One region of the Lysinibacillus sp. FSL K6-4013 genome, then DNA from elsewhere that is predicted to be linked to it. Evidence: riboswitches for the same ligand, from Rfam matches in the RefSeq annotation. Region 1 holds a riboswitch; the other holds the start of a gene.
The links. Region 1 has a riboswitch for S-adenosylmethionine ahead of MHB39_RS02080 (O-acetylhomoserine aminocarboxypropyltransferase/cysteine synthase family protein). Riboswitches for the same ligand answer to the same signal wherever they lie in the genome.
Positions count from the first base shown of each region.

Region 2: linked by a shared signal. The riboswitch ahead of metK (methionine adenosyltransferase) and the one ahead of MHB39_RS02080 (O-acetylhomoserine aminocarboxypropyltransferase/cysteine synthase family protein) in region 1 are both predicted to bind S-adenosylmethionine.

Region 1 covers NZ_CP152031.1:414,591-422,279, forward strand. The annotation lists gene MHB39_RS02065 (succinate CoA transferase) at 1-932, shown strand, start outside; gene MHB39_RS02070 (DASS family sodium-coupled anion symporter) at 1,005-2,486, opposite strand; gene MHB39_RS02075 (glycerol-3-phosphate acyltransferase) at 2,682-3,314, opposite strand; SAM riboswitch class I at 3,470-3,583, shown strand; gene MHB39_RS02080 (O-acetylhomoserine aminocarboxypropyltransferase/cysteine synthase family protein) at 3,701-5,002, shown strand; gene MHB39_RS02085 (hypothetical protein) at 5,336-5,722, shown strand; gene MHB39_RS02090 (homoserine dehydrogenase) at 6,185-7,171, shown strand; gene MHB39_RS02095 (hypothetical protein) at 7,229-7,459, opposite strand; gene MHB39_RS02100 (EamA family transporter) at 7,615-7,689, shown strand, end outside.
Region 2 covers NZ_CP152031.1:3,528,220-3,535,908, forward strand. The annotation lists gene MHB39_RS17350 (alpha/beta hydrolase) at 1-729, opposite strand, end outside; gene MHB39_RS17355 (gamma carbonic anhydrase family protein) at 864-1,376, shown strand; gene metK (methionine adenosyltransferase) at 1,556-2,752, opposite strand; SAM riboswitch class I at 3,011-3,129, opposite strand; gene pckA (phosphoenolpyruvate carboxykinase (ATP)) at 3,519-5,105, shown strand; gene MHB39_RS17370 (prolyl oligopeptidase family serine peptidase) at 5,172-5,948, opposite strand; gene MHB39_RS17375 (NUDIX domain-containing protein) at 5,932-6,399, opposite strand; gene MHB39_RS17380 (aminopeptidase) at 6,602-7,525, opposite strand; gene MHB39_RS17385 (IclR family transcriptional regulator) at 7,537-7,689, opposite strand, start outside.

The sequences.
Region 1 (7,689 bases):
TTTCTGATCGTCTTGGTATAATTGGAATTCCACTAGATTTAGATAAAGTAAAAGGCATCGTCATTTCGGATATATTAGATGCGCCATCAACTATTGTCCCCGCGGATGAAGAGACAGATGTTATGGCTACTCACTTATTAAATTTCCTACGTGAAGAGATTAAAGTAGGTCGCTTAACAACAAGTTTGCGACCAATTCAATCTGGGGTAGGTTCAGTAGCCAATGCTGTATTGCTAGGCTTTAAAGATTCTGAGTTTGAGAACTTAGAAGTTTATTCAGAAGTTCTTCAGGATGCAGTGTTTGAATTGATTGATGCAGGGAAAGTGAATTTTGCTTCTGCAACTTCTATTACCCTTTCTGAGCAAGTAGGAAACCGTGTTTATGGGAATTTTGAAAAATATGCTGATAAATTAGTGTTGCGCCCTCAAGAAATTTCGAATCAGCCTGAAATTATTCGTCGACTCGGATTAATCTCAGTGAATACGGCATTGGAATTAGATATTTACGGTAATGTTAATTCGACACATGTTTCTGGTACAAAGATGATGAATGGTATCGGTGGGTCTGGAGACTTTGCTCGTAATGCACGATTAGGGATATTTGTGACAAAGTCTTATGCTAAAGGTGGAGATATTTCGAGTATTGTCCCAATGGTCTCGCATGTTGATCATACAGAGCATGATGTTGATGTCATAGTAACTGAACAGGGCGTAGCAGATTTACGAGGACTTGCTCCAAAAGAACGAGTTGGGCTTATCATTGATAACTGTGCACATCCTGATTATAGGGAACAGCTGTGGCAGTACTTTAATGATGCCAATGAGGCAACGGGCGGACATCATACACCACATGACCTAGAAAAAGCACTATCATGGCACGTTAATTATGCGAAAAATGGTACGATGAAGGACCCTGCTTTCACGAAACAATAATACTACTTTAAAAGCCTTGAAGGACAGTTAGTCTGTTTCTTCAAGGCTTTTACGTTTTATTTAATCAAAGTCTTATAATAATCCAATCCATTTCCAATAAGTTGCAGAGAACAAAAGTACGAGAAGGAAACCAATAATGGTTAATGGAATGCCTGATTTCAAGAAATCCTTTGTTGTAAAGGAACCTGTACCATAGGCAAGCATGTTTTGTGGTGCACTAATCGGTAATAGGAAGCCAAAGCTTATGACGAATTGTTGCACAATAACAAAACCAACTTGATCCACATTAGCCGTTAATGTGGAGGCTAAAACGATAAACACAGGTATAAGTGCTGAGGCTAAGCTAGTTGCGCTTGCAAAGCCTAAATGAATCAAAATGTTAAATAAAGTTACGAGTGCGATTGTTGCTAGTAAAGGCATTGCATCTAGCCCAAGTGAACCAAAAACTTTATCTGATAACCATGCAGCACCTTTCGTATTCAGTAAAATGGTTCCTAGCATAATGCCTACAGCAAAGACGATAATTGTCCCCCATGGAATATGAGGCTCAACTTCCTTCCATGAATACACACCAATTTTAGGCATTAATAGAATAGCGATAGCAACTATTGTGACTGTGGTCGTATCGAAGGGATGTAATTTACCTTCAGTTGCCCAGAAAAATAGTAAAACTAAGGAAGTAACGATTAAGCGAATTTCAGGAGCCTTTAATGGGCCAAGCTCTGCAAGCTGTTTTTTGATGACCTCTTTACCACCTTCGATATTGCTAGTCTCAGGTTTAATTAACGCAATCATAATGAAAAATAAAACGATCGACATAATAATCGAGAAGGGAGCAGCGTAAAGTAGCCAAGCACCCCAGGAAATATCCACATTAAATTGCTCTTGGATAAAGTTTAAAGCCACCATATTTTGAGCTGCTGCAGTTTTAATGCCGATATTCCAAATGGAAACGGCTTGTACCGAAGTAATAACTAGCAAAGCAGCAAGCCGACTATCACGTGGTAAACCAAATGCTGCCACCATTCCAAGCAATATCGGTACTACAGCGCCAGCTCGTGCTGTAGCAGAAGGAACAAAAAATGCGAGGACGATAGAAACTAAAATGGCGCCAAATACGATAGCCTTTGTTTTCGTTCCTACCAGTGAAAGAATCCACAGAGCAAGTCGTTTATGTAGATTAGTAATTTGCATTGCAGCCGCTAGAAAAAGAGCTGCTGCTACTAAAGCAACGGCAGAATTACTAAATCCACTTAAGGATAATTTTAATGCGCCAGCTGTTCCTAGCTCTGTAGATGGGTCATCCATTGACGGAGCGAGTCCTAGTAAAACAGTTACTAGTGCAATGATCATGGCCGAGCTAACAGGATATGAAACAGCCTCTGTTACCCAAAGGATGACTGCAAAAGCTAAGATGGCTAAAGCTCGTTGCCCAGCTATAGGTAAATCGCCGTTATTAGGTAAAAAAGTAATAATGATTAGTAAAGCGAATGCTAAGCCAATCCATAGAGGCTTTAAGTTACGTTTTGTAGCTGCTTGTTTTGGTGAAGACATAATTTCTCATCCTTTCTACGATAAAAATGACGATTATTATCCATAACATCGGACTCCGTAATGTTTTATTAAGATAAGAATATGTCTATTTTATTGTAGAAAAAAACCTGTGTAAAATAGATGTTTTTTACAGCAATATTAGTAGATAAAGAGAAAATATATGGTCACACAAAATACAAAAATATCCATAAAATATTATTTCTTTTTCTTAAAAGCAGTAGTTACTTTAGGCTCTGTCCCATTAACTAAACGTTTAATATTTTCTATATGCAGGATGATAGCTATGCCAAAAAGAAGGACAGCTATAATGGTTGGGCCAATGCCTGGAATCCATAAATAAGTTGCTGTACAAAAAACGAGATAAAATTCTAGAACACCTACAATTAAATAATTTGTTGCAAAGGATAAAATAACAAATAAAATAAGTGCAAATAAACCAATCTTCCAATCAACAGCAAGTAAAATACCAATGATGGAGGCCGTTCCTTTCCCGCCGTTGAAGCCCATATAGAATGGGAAATTATGACCTAAAATAACCCCAGCAGCCATAATGTAAGTAAGCAGCCATATTTGTTCTTGTGTCAAATGAGTGGCATCCGCTAGATAAAAATGTGCACCGATAATAGCGACAACGCCTTTGCCGATATCAATGAGGGCTACTAAAACGCCATATTTCCAGCCAAGGGAAAGAGTAGCATTCGAGGCACCCGCATTTCCGTGGCCAGCTTTTTTTAAATCAACCCCAGATAAAAATTGAGCCACTTTAGAGCCGTGAATACAGCCTATTAAATAGCCAATCATAAGAAAAATGATCACGGCCTTTACCATAAAAATACTCCTCTCAAAATTTTTTCTAAAATAGTGTATGCGTTCATATTACGTATAAGAGCAGACAGAAGTTTCGGAAAAAATAAAATTTACATGTTGACAGAAAAAAACTCTATGTTTATACTGTGTAACAACGATGGAAATTGAATCTCATACTCTTATCAAGAGCGGCGGAGGGATAGGCCCTATGATGCCCGGCAACCAGTAAGTAATGAGCTTACTAAGGTGCTAATTCCTACAGATTCTAACTTGGATCTGGCAGATAAGGGGAGGAAAACTTGCAACCGCAACCCTCTTCTTAGCTGAAGAGGGTTTTTTGTTTTCTACAGAAAAATCCTCCTCATCTCCGGTACCATCGTAAAAAAATAACCATTTGGAGGTACACAATGACAAATTTTAAACCAGAAACATTGCTGTTACATGGTGGTCAAGAGCCAGACCCAGTGACGGGTTCTCGGACAGTTCCAGTCTATCGCTCAACTGCTTTTGTATTTAAAGACACTGCTCATGCGCAACGTCTTTTTGCCCTAGAGGAAGCAGGGAATATTTACACACGAATTACCAATCCGACTGTTGATGTGTTTGAAAAACGTGTGGCTTTATTGGAAGGTGGAACAGCAGCAGTAGCACTTTCATCTGGTGCAGCGGCTATCGCATTTTCCATTTTAAATCTAGCTGGAGCTGGTGATGAGATAGTAGCAGCTAGTTCTTTATATGGCGGTACGTATAATTTATTTGCTAACACATTACCAAACTATGGTATTAAAACAATTTTTGTAGATGAAACAAACCCAGAGAATTTCAATGCGGTGATTACTGATAAAACAAAAGCTGTCTTTGCAGAAGTTTATGGTAATCCAAGCTTAAAGGTTTTAGATATTGAAGCAGTAGCTAAGATTGCACATGATAATGGGCTACCACTAATTATTGACAGCACGTTTGCTTCTCCTTATGGTTCTACACCTATTGAATATGGTGCAGATGTTGTTGTTCATTCAGCAACTAAATGGATAGGAGGCCATGGTACAACCTTAGGGGGCGTTGTTGTAGACGCTGGTAAGTTTGATTGGGCTAGTGGGCGATTCCCAGGTTTTACTGAACCAGATGCTTCTTACCATGGGTTACGCTATGGAATTGATACAGCTTCTGCTGCTTTTGCTACAAAGCTACGCGTACAATTATTACGTGATTTTGGTCCAACATTAAGTGCAGATGCTGCCTTTAATTTATTGCAAGGGTTAGAAACGCTTCATTTGCGTATCCCTAAACACAATGAGAATGCATTGGCAGTGGCTGAATATTTACAAAACCACCCATCTGTGGAGTATGTAAATTATAATGGCCTAGAAGATTTCCCGACACATGAGTTGGCAAAAAAATATTTAAGAAATGGCTTCGGTTCAGTGCTTACATTTGGCATCAAAGGTGGACGTGAAGCTGGGCGAAAGCTTATTGATAGCGTGAAGCTATTTTCACATGTAGCAAATGTAGGTGATGCTAAGTCATTAATTATACATCCTGCTTCCACTACCCATCAGCAGCTATCAGCAGACGAATTAGTTCAAGCTGGTGTAACCGAGTCGCTCATTCGCTTATCCATCGGTTTAGAGGCAGTAGAGGATATTATTGCTGATTTAGATCAAGCCATTACACAGGCAACAACAAGTGAACAAACTGTAGAAGCTTAAGATTTAGAACAGAGGGAAGAATGGTGTAGCGTTTACGTATTTTCTCATTCGATTTGCCTCATTTGGTAATGCGTTAAACGTTGCTACATCAACTATTTACAGCATCCGTTAATTATCAGAACCTTATAAAAAATAATACCAAGTAATTATATATGTATTATTGACTTAATTAAATCCATGCTATATACTAGGAAATAAGTTAAGAGTACGGAAATTATTGTTAAAAAGGAAAATGTTTTCATAAGTGCTCCCTCACTTTTGAATATATAGAAGAGTAGTTGCCTAGCCAGTAACTGCTCTTCCCAAAAAACTGATGATAAAGGAGTGTTTAAAATGGGTAACATCTATAGTGCGCAAAACATTGTATCCTATCTAATATATGAGCTAAATGAAGGACACGTTTTTGTCAACAATAAATCCATTCAACACCTTCTTACATCAGTCGAAAAGAAATGGCAACAAGTTTTTGGTCATACAGCATTTCAAGAACAAGTTTTTACTGAAAAAGAAGACTATACTGTTAAGGAAGTATTTGAGACATATGAACAGTACGGTGTGAGCCATATCTCACTTCCTGCCACAGAGATTTACTTAAAGTATGGTACATTTCAATTAGTGGAACGTACGTATGCAATACCAGATTTTACAGAAGAAGAAATTAGTCTTGTTCAACACGCTTTAGAACAATATCGCTATCAATTGCTTTCAAGAGCAAGTTAAAATCCCCTCATATTTTTATGCTCATTCTCTGCTGCTACAGGGAATGAGTTTTTTCTTTAAAGGGATTGTTATGAATGTCTGAGCATACATATATAATAGAAGAAAGACATTCATATATTGAAATGTAAAGAGTCAATATTTGTTCAAATCTTATAGAATGATTAATAAAACGTATAATAAAGGGAATGAAACCGATTTCTTTTGCACATCTAGAGAAAACAAATGTCCTTCCTAGAAAGATTTTTCTTGTGCAATGTATGTATTTGCGTTACAATTTTCTTTAAGTTAAATTTTGAATTATTTGAATTTGTATGTGTTCCAACACATATAGAAATAGCGAAACTCATACAAAGAAGAGTTGTTGGCTAAAGACTGCGGTGGGTGTCAAATAGTCATGACACAACCCCATGGAAAATTAGCATTAATGAAACTGCGGAATGTAAGTTGGAGGGAATAACAAGAATGGCAACTATAAAGGCAGCGATTTTAGGATTTGGAACGGTAGGTCAGGGGATCTATCATATTTTAAATGAAAAACGAGAAGAGCTAAAAAATAAATTAGGTATTGAATTAGAGGTAGCGAAGATTTTAGTGACAGATGCTAGTCGTGAACGTGTGCCTGGCACAGCACATTTAATGACAACAAGTATGGATGAAGTCTTAGCAGAGCCAGGTATGCAGGTTGTGTTTGAAGCAATTGTGAACGAAGAACCTGCATACAGTTATTTAAAGCGAGCTGTTGAACATAAATGTCATGTTATTACTGCTAATAAAGTGATGTTTGCCAAACGAGGTTTGGAGTTACAGGATCTTGCAAAAGCTAATGGCGTTTTTGTAGGCTATGAGGCTACCACTGCTGGTGGCGTACCTGTTATTAAAACAATGAAAAATATTTTACTTGTTAATGATGTAAGTCGTATACAAGGCGTCTTAAATGGCACATGTAATTACATATTAACAAAAATGCGTGCACAGGGCTGGTCGTTCGAAACAGCTCTAAAAGAGGCACAAGGCTTAGGCTATGCTGAAGCAGATCCGTATAATGATATATCTGGGCAGGATGCATTTAAAAAATTAATGATATTAAGTGCCTTAGCTTTTGGTGAGCAACCAGATTGGTCAGATGTAGAAGTAATTGGAATCGATAGTATCTCTGCTGAACAAGTTCATGAAGCGTGTGAAAAGGGTCTGCGTTACCGCCATGTTGCTGAAGTGGAGAAACGAGCTGACGGTAAAATTATTGCAAAAGTCGGTCCACAACTAGTTGATAAAGAGCATCCACTTTATCCAGTCGATGATGTGTTTAATGCAGTGGCATTAGAGACTAACTATATTGGTACATTAACATTAGTCGGTCCTGGAGCAGGGATGTATCCAACTGCGAGTGTCATGGTAGAGGATTATGCGGAAATCATTGGGAAAAGAGCAGGATTTGTTGTGACAATCTAATAAAAGCTTAAAAAAAGCCCGCCATTCAACAATGTTCATTGTATGAATGGTGGGCTTTTAGTCTTCATCTTTGACATCAATATCCTCTGGAATAGGGGTAGAACGCCAAATCTCAATTTCTTCTTTAATACGTTCCAATTGATTAAAATAAGTGCTGAATTGTCCACTATTGATTAAAATTTGTTGGCCATCGTAAACAGAACGGATGCGTCCTTCGTAAATTAGACGCATTACTTGATCCACAGGCATGCCAAGATCAATAGCTGTCTCTTCAATTGTTTTGTACATACGATTCGCTCCTTTTACTGTTTTTATTATAACGTCCATTAATGAGAATGCATACTGTGGTAATTAAAAGAAAAGTAAAAATGATAATTGTTTGATTTTGGATAAATATGTATGATTAGTATTAATAAAGTTGTGAAGCGGGGATGAGTTGAAAAATGTTAAATTCATTGTTTGTATTACTAGCAGCTATTCTATGGGGAATGACAGGAACTGCCCAAACATTTTTGGAA
Region 2 (7,689 bases), 1.6 Mb from region 1:
TCCCTCATGAAATAAATTATGATAACAATTTGCCCATTCTTTAAACTGAAATTCCGTGAATTCCTGTTGATGAAGCCAATTTCGAGTTTGGCGGGTGTCCGTAATTTTATCCTTCTCAGCTGTCATAATGAGCATAGGCATATTTGGCATTTCACCTTTAGGCAGCATCACTAAATTTTTCATCATCTGCTGAAGCTCTCGATACCATTTCACAGAAACAACAGACATGAGCGGAACCTCATCTTTCATTTCTTCTCTACCTTCAATACTACGTGTTAATTTCTCTAATGTAATGTCATGTGTCAATTTCACATTCGCTGTTAACGCACTTAGACTTGTTAAAGCATTTGTTAATTTACCTGGTAATAGCTTTAGTTGCAACCAAGGTGATGTTAAAATTATGCCTGCACATTCATATTGTCTCTTTTGCAGTGTATGAAGAATTAATGTTGCACCTAGTCCATGACCTATTACAAAGGTTGGTAAATTATATGAAAAAGCATTTTCAATCAGGTTTCTTGTATATTTATTGTACAATTTGAAGTCCTCATCATGGACACGAGCAAACCTTGCATTCACCCCATGATTCGGTAAATCCCCCATGACTATGTGGAAGCCTTCTAATCTTAATTTCTCTATCAGCCATGCATACCAACGGTGATTTTCATAAGCACCATGAAGAATAGCAATCACAGCTTTTGCTTGTCCATCAGCTTCCCATTTCCACATTTACATAGTCCTCCTAAAAAATAATTACTCTTTGATTATATCGAAATAAATAGCACATTTTAATTTTATATTTCCATAAAGTTGCGTATTTGATACGATAATACTACATTATAGAAAGAAAAGAGGCGATTTTCATGATTTATCCATTTAGAGATAAAACGCCAAAGATCGATCCATCTGTTTTCATTGCTGATTACGCAACTGTTACGGGTGATGTAACAATTGGCGCTGAAACAACCATTTGGTTTAATACAGTTATTCGTGGTGATGTTTCCCCAACGATTATTGGTAAACGTGTCAGTATTCAGGATCTTTGCTGTTTACACCAAAGTCCAAAATATCCACTCATTATTGAAGATGAGGTAACAGTTGGACACCAAGTCACTTTACATAGTTGTACAATTCGCAAAAATGCCTTAATTGGTATGGGTTCCATTATTTTAGACGGAGCTGAGATTGGAGAAGGTGCATTTATTGGAGCAGGAAGCCTAGTACCTCCTGGTAAAGTCATTCCTCCAAATAGTTTAGCATTAGGTCGTCCAGCAAAAGTTGTCCGAGAATTAAATGCTGAAGATAAAGAGGACATGGAACGCATTGTACGAGAATACGCAGAAAAAGGTCAATATTATAAGTCACTTCAGAAATAAATAAGATACACAAAAAATCAATACTAACGAAAAAATCCCTCGCGTTTTCGTGTACCGATTATGTTCACGAATTCTAGCGAGGTATTTTTTGTAAAAAAACAAAAGGAGCAATGTTGCCCCTTTGCTTATTAATACATTAGAATAATTTTCTAATGACTTCATTACTTTAGTTCAATAGTTTATAAACGTGCTTTTTCTCGTAGTGCGTCGGCTTTATCAATTTGCTCCCATGGTACATTTAAATCTGTACGACCAAAATGTCCATACGCAGCAGTTTGTTTATAAATTGGACGACGAAGATCAAGCATTTTAATAATACCTGCTGGGCGTAAATCGAATAGCTCGCGTACCCATTCAACGATCTCGCTTTCTTTTACTCTACCTGTGCCAAATGTATCGACAGCAATGGAAACAGGCTGAGCAACGCCAATCGCATAGGCAAGTTGTACTTCAGCACGCTCTGCTAAGCCAGCTGCTACGATGTTTTTTGCTACATAACGTGCCGCATATGCTGCTGAGCGGTCTACCTTGGTTGCATCCTTACCTGAGAAGGCACCACCACCGTGACGTGCATAACCACCGTATGTATCAACAATGATTTTACGTCCTGTTAATCCAGCATCGCCTTTTGGTCCACCAATTACGAAACGGCCAGTTGGGTTGATGAAGTATTTAGTGTTAGTATCTAATAATTCACTCGGTACAACGGGTGCAATAACAAATTCTTTTAAATCCGCTTGAATTTGTTCAAGTGTTGCTTCTTCATCATGCTGTGTTGAAATAACAATTGTATCCACGCGAACGGGTACATTATTGTCATCATATTCAATCGTTACTTGCGTTTTACCATCAGGACGTAAATAGGCAAGTTCACCTGATTTACGTACTTCTGTTAAACGGCGTGCTAATTTGTGAGCCAAGCTAATTGGTAATGGCATAAGCTCTGGTGTTTCATTACATGCATAGCCAAACATTAAGCCTTGGTCACCAGCACCGATTGCTTCAATATCAGCATCTGTCATAGAGCCTTCACGTGCCTCTAATGCCTGATCAACACCCTGTGCAATATCAGGTGATTGTTCACCAATCGCCACAAGCACCGCTAAGTTTTCTGCATCGAAGCCATATTTACCACGTGTATAGCCAATTTCTGCTACAGTATCACGAACGATACCTTTAATATCAACATAAGTAGAAGTTGTAATTTCTCCTGCTACTAATACTAATCCTGTTGTTACGGTTGTTTCACATGCTACACGCGCATTTGGATCTTCTGCTAAAATAGCATCTAAAATGGCATCCGAGATTTGGTCACAAATCTTATCTGGATGTCCTTCTGTTACACTCTCTGATGTAAACAGTCGACGGTTTGTCATTTGGTTTTCCTCCTAAATACTCTTACAATAAGTAGTTGTGTATGAATACGGTACTCATTACCCATGTCAAGTCCGCTCCTAAGGATTGAACTCTCAAGCCGTTACTGCTGCTTTTAACACGAGGATTTCGAAAGATCCGTCATTATAATAAGGAAAGAACTACATATACTTACCTTTACATTGATTTTTAACAATAAAAAAATCCTTTTCTCACGTTACTTTACATGAGGAAAGGAATAATGACTGCGTAACCTTTCACTCTTATCGTTCAAGGGATGTTCCCTTGCATCAGGTTGGCACCAGCGCATGTCGTGAAATAGTTCATGCAGGTTGCCGGGTTTCACAGGGCCTGACCCTCCACCAGCTCGGGATAAGAGTATCCGTTCAATTTCATGTTACTCAAAAGGTCGAACGTTGTCAAATATTTTCTTATGTATTACTGTATAGAAAGGAAAGAACCTATTACACAAAAACTTTTCATACTTGGATGATGATGTAAATAGAAGCAAATTAATCCCTACAACATACCTAGCTACTTGTGGTAACATATGTGTGGCTCAATTTTCATGCCTAATTACAGTAGGATTGATGGTATTCTACTCGAAAAACATTATTTTTTGTCAGTTTATTGAAAAGTGGTAAAAACTCTAAAATAATTTCTTAATTAGTATAGATTATTTAAGCAATTGTGTTATACTATTTTTGAAATTAAGAAAAAATCCCTCTAAATCAAGGGAATACTATAAAAAAGGATGGTATTTAATCGATGAATTCAGTAGAAATTGCAAACGAACTGAAGGAATTATTAAACGGCGGTAACATTAATGTTCAACTTTCAGTACCACAATTAGCAGAAAAAGCTACATCTCGTGGTGAAGCAATGTTAACAGTAGATGGCGCAGTTCGTGCAGAAACTGGCAAATACACTGGTCGTTCACCTAAAGATAAATATACGGTAGAAGAAGAAAGCACAAAAGATCAAATTGACTGGGGTAAAGTCAACCAACCAATTTCTTCTGAAGTGTTCGATAACCTATATGTAAAAGTAATAAAATATTTAAAAGAACGTGACGAGTTATTCGTATTCAAAGGCTTTGCAGGTGCTGACAAAGATTCACAATTAAGCATTCAAGTTATTAATGAATACGCATGGCACAATCTTTTTGCTCATCAATTATTTATCCGTCCAACAGCAGATGAATTAGCTTCTCATGTTGCCGACTTCACTGTCATCTCAGCTCCGAACTTTAAAGCAGATCCTGCGGTTGATGGTACTGCCTCTGAAACATTCATTATCGTATCACTTGAAAAGAAAATTATTTTAATTGGTGGTACTGAATATGCTGGTGAAATGAAAAAATCTATTTTTGGTATCATGAACTACTTATTACCACAACAAGGTATCCTTTCAATGCACTGTTCAGCAAACGTAGGTGAAGCTGGCGATGTGGCATTATTCTTCGGTCTATCTGGTACTGGTAAAACGACGTTATCAGCTGACCCAGATCGTAAGCTTATCGGTGACGATGAACACGGTTGGTCTGATAATGGTGTGTTCAACATTGAGGGTGGTTGCTATGCAAAAACAATCAATCTTTCTGCTGAAAAAGAACCAGAAATCTACAATGCAATTCGCTTCGGCTCTGTATTAGAAAATGTAGCTGTTGATCCAGAAACTCGTATTTGTGACTATGATGACGGTTCTCTAACAGAAAATACACGTGTAGCTTACCCAATCCAATATATCGAAAATATCGTTGATCCTTCTGTTGCAGGTCATCCAAAAACAATCATCTTCCTAACAGCTGATGCATTTGGCGTGTTACCTCCAATCAGTAAATTAACAAAAGAACAAGCAATGTATCACTTCCTAAGCGGGTTCACTTCTAAACTTGCAGGAACAGAACGTGGTGTAACTGAGCCAGAACCAGTTTTCTCTACTTGTTTCGGTTCTCCATTCCTTCCACTTCCTGCTACAGTATATGCAGAAATGTTAGGACAAAAAATTGACGAGCACGGTGCACAAGTATTCCTAGTGAACACTGGTTGGACTGGTGGCGAATATGGCACAGGTAGCCGTATGAAACTTTCTTACACACGTACAATGGTTCGTGCAGCAATTGATGGTAAATTAGCAGATGTTGAAACGACACAAGATGCTGTGTTTGGTTTACACATTCCAACAGCAGTTGAAGGTGTACCTTCAGAAGTGTTAAACCCTCGTGAAGCATGGGCAGATAAAGCTGCATACGATGCAAAAGCTGCTGAGCTTGCAGGCTTATTCAATGAAAACTTCAAGAAATTCTCAAACGTTTCTGAAGCCATCACTACACTTGGTGGCCCATTAAAATAACGACTAAATAAAAGACAAAGGGAACGAATACGTTGTTCCCTTTGTCTTTTTTGTATTCTCTAAGCTTTATTGTTGCTTCATCCACTTGCAAAGAGCACTGACAGTTTCACGATTTTTTGCTGGTGGATATTGATGTGCGTAGTTAAGATCATACCAAGTTTCGAATGATTTATTTGCATCCTCTAAAAAAAATGCCAATTGTCTGGCATGTTCTATATCTACATTTTCATCACGATAGCCATGAATGATAAGTACAGGGGCTGTTATCCGCTCTATCTCAAAAAGCGGTGTTCTTGCATCATACGCTTCTGGTACACGATTCGGTGTTCCTCCAATAACGCGCTTCATCATCCTGCGCATATCTGTACGTTCCCAATAAGTGGCCGTTGCATCAGAAACACCTGCCCATGTTACAACAGAAGTAATATCCTTTCTTAAAATGGCTGTCCACAGAGCCATAATACCACCTCGCGAAAAACCAAAAACATGGATATTGTCATTGCAAAATTGTTTCAGTACATCTACTGCGTAGACCGCATCGTAACGGTCTGCCCCTGCAAATTCGTCACGTCCCTCTCCCCCACGATTCCCACGATAGTATGGGGCAAATACGATAAAGCCCTGCGCAGCAAATTGTGCAATACGAGAGGGTCTTACCATCCCAATGCTTTGCATACCGCCTCTTAAATATAAAAAGCCATCATATGTACCTTCTTTTTTTGGTTCCGCTAATAACCCTTTTATACGCAAGCCCTGTGATAGATAGGTTATTTCTGTTAGTCGTATTGCTGGATTGGGTGAGGGATAGGCACGTTTTTCCACAATTTCACCATTGTATGTCACGGTCTTTCAACTCCTCCAGCATTTTCTTCATCCCCTCATCCTTCATGTGAAAGCTCAAGTTAGGATGCTGAGCAAATTCTTCATCGGTTAACCAAAGCATGCCTGATGTCTCTAAATCAAATTCTATGTCCTCTTGCGCTAAAAATTGTGCCGTGTAAACGGTTTTACAAAAAACGATTTCATCATGCACTGCATACTCTGCGAACCATTGAAGATTTTTTACATGAACACCCGTTTCTTCAAAAACTTCTCGAATTGCCGCCTCCTCTAATGTTTCACCTTCTTCTAACTTCCCCCCTGGCACTTCTACACCTCGTCGTTTATGGACAGTACATAACCATTTATTCTTATGCTTTAAAAGGACAAGGACGTGTTTAGGTTCTACTTTAAATTCACCTCTTGTAAAACTCAAATCTACTTGTAGGCCATGTAAATCTGTAAATGTTAACATCTATTCAACCTCACGTTCTTTCTTGTTGCAAAACAAAAGTTACTTTTTTTCATCATTGCTTCTATTTTATGGACAGAATTTAATCATCATTCCTATTCCTATCTATATTAACTATAGTGTAATCCTACAATGACAAGCAACTCTTAACTACAGTCTTGTAAAGCATGAAAAAAGCGTGCTTCAAAAGAAGACACGCTTTTCTTTAGATGACTTGCTGACCGTCAAAGTAGACAATTGGGCTTTTTACAACACAATCGATATGAACATCTGACGCATTGGCTCCTCCGAATGGTGCATTACTGCCAAAAGCAATATGTATTGTCCCAAATACCTTCTCATCCTCTAATACATTGCCGCATAGGATGGCACTTTTATTGGCCCCAATGCCAAACTCGGCAATAATTCTACCATTACCTTCCCCAAGTAAAGCAAGTAGACGTGCACCATCAGGACCGATTGCCTCTTCTAAGCGACCATTCTTAATTTTTAATAATAATGGCTCCTTTAAGACACCAATATTTGCAATAGAGCCATCTACTAAAATCTCTCCATTCGCAGATGTTTCTATTGGCGCAATATATGATTCTCCTGAAGGAATATTTCCATACTCACCTGGTTGACGAATAACACCAGTGGAACGAATTCCTAAACGGCCTTCTACACTAAACGTGAGCTCATGGCCATCCTTGACAATACGAATACCTTTTGCCGTATCAAGTAAAAGGACATATTTTTCTACCATAGCTTCGATCTCCTCTGCATCAGCATGAAGAGCACCTTGCTCTAGCATCTCCAATGTCACACCTGGCATTGTTGCTACACGCCCGCCCTTTTCACAGGCATGTTTACGAGCCATTGTATGCGTTAAGGAATGGGAGGTAATACACAGTGTAACATCGGCATTCGCCATAAGCTCAGAAACTGCTTGGATTGGCTCTTGACCAGATTTCTCTAACAGGGGCATCACCATGAACATTGTATTTGCTGTAATTGATAGTCCAGCTTCATAAAAAATTTTCGCGATGTCTTGTTTGTGATGATCTGTCAAAATTAATAGTGACTCTGATGATTGAACATTTAAATTGCCTTTTAAAACATTTAGTGCAATGTCATGTAAATGCTGCATAACAGGACTCCTTAATTAAAATTCAAATGATATCTACGAATAATTCCTTCTATTTCATTTCTAGCTTCCGTTAAAGGTCCCAAAAACTCCGGAACACGTTGCTCTGTAAAACGATAAATTGGTCCAGAAACGGTAATGGATGCTACGACCTGTTCCTCACTATT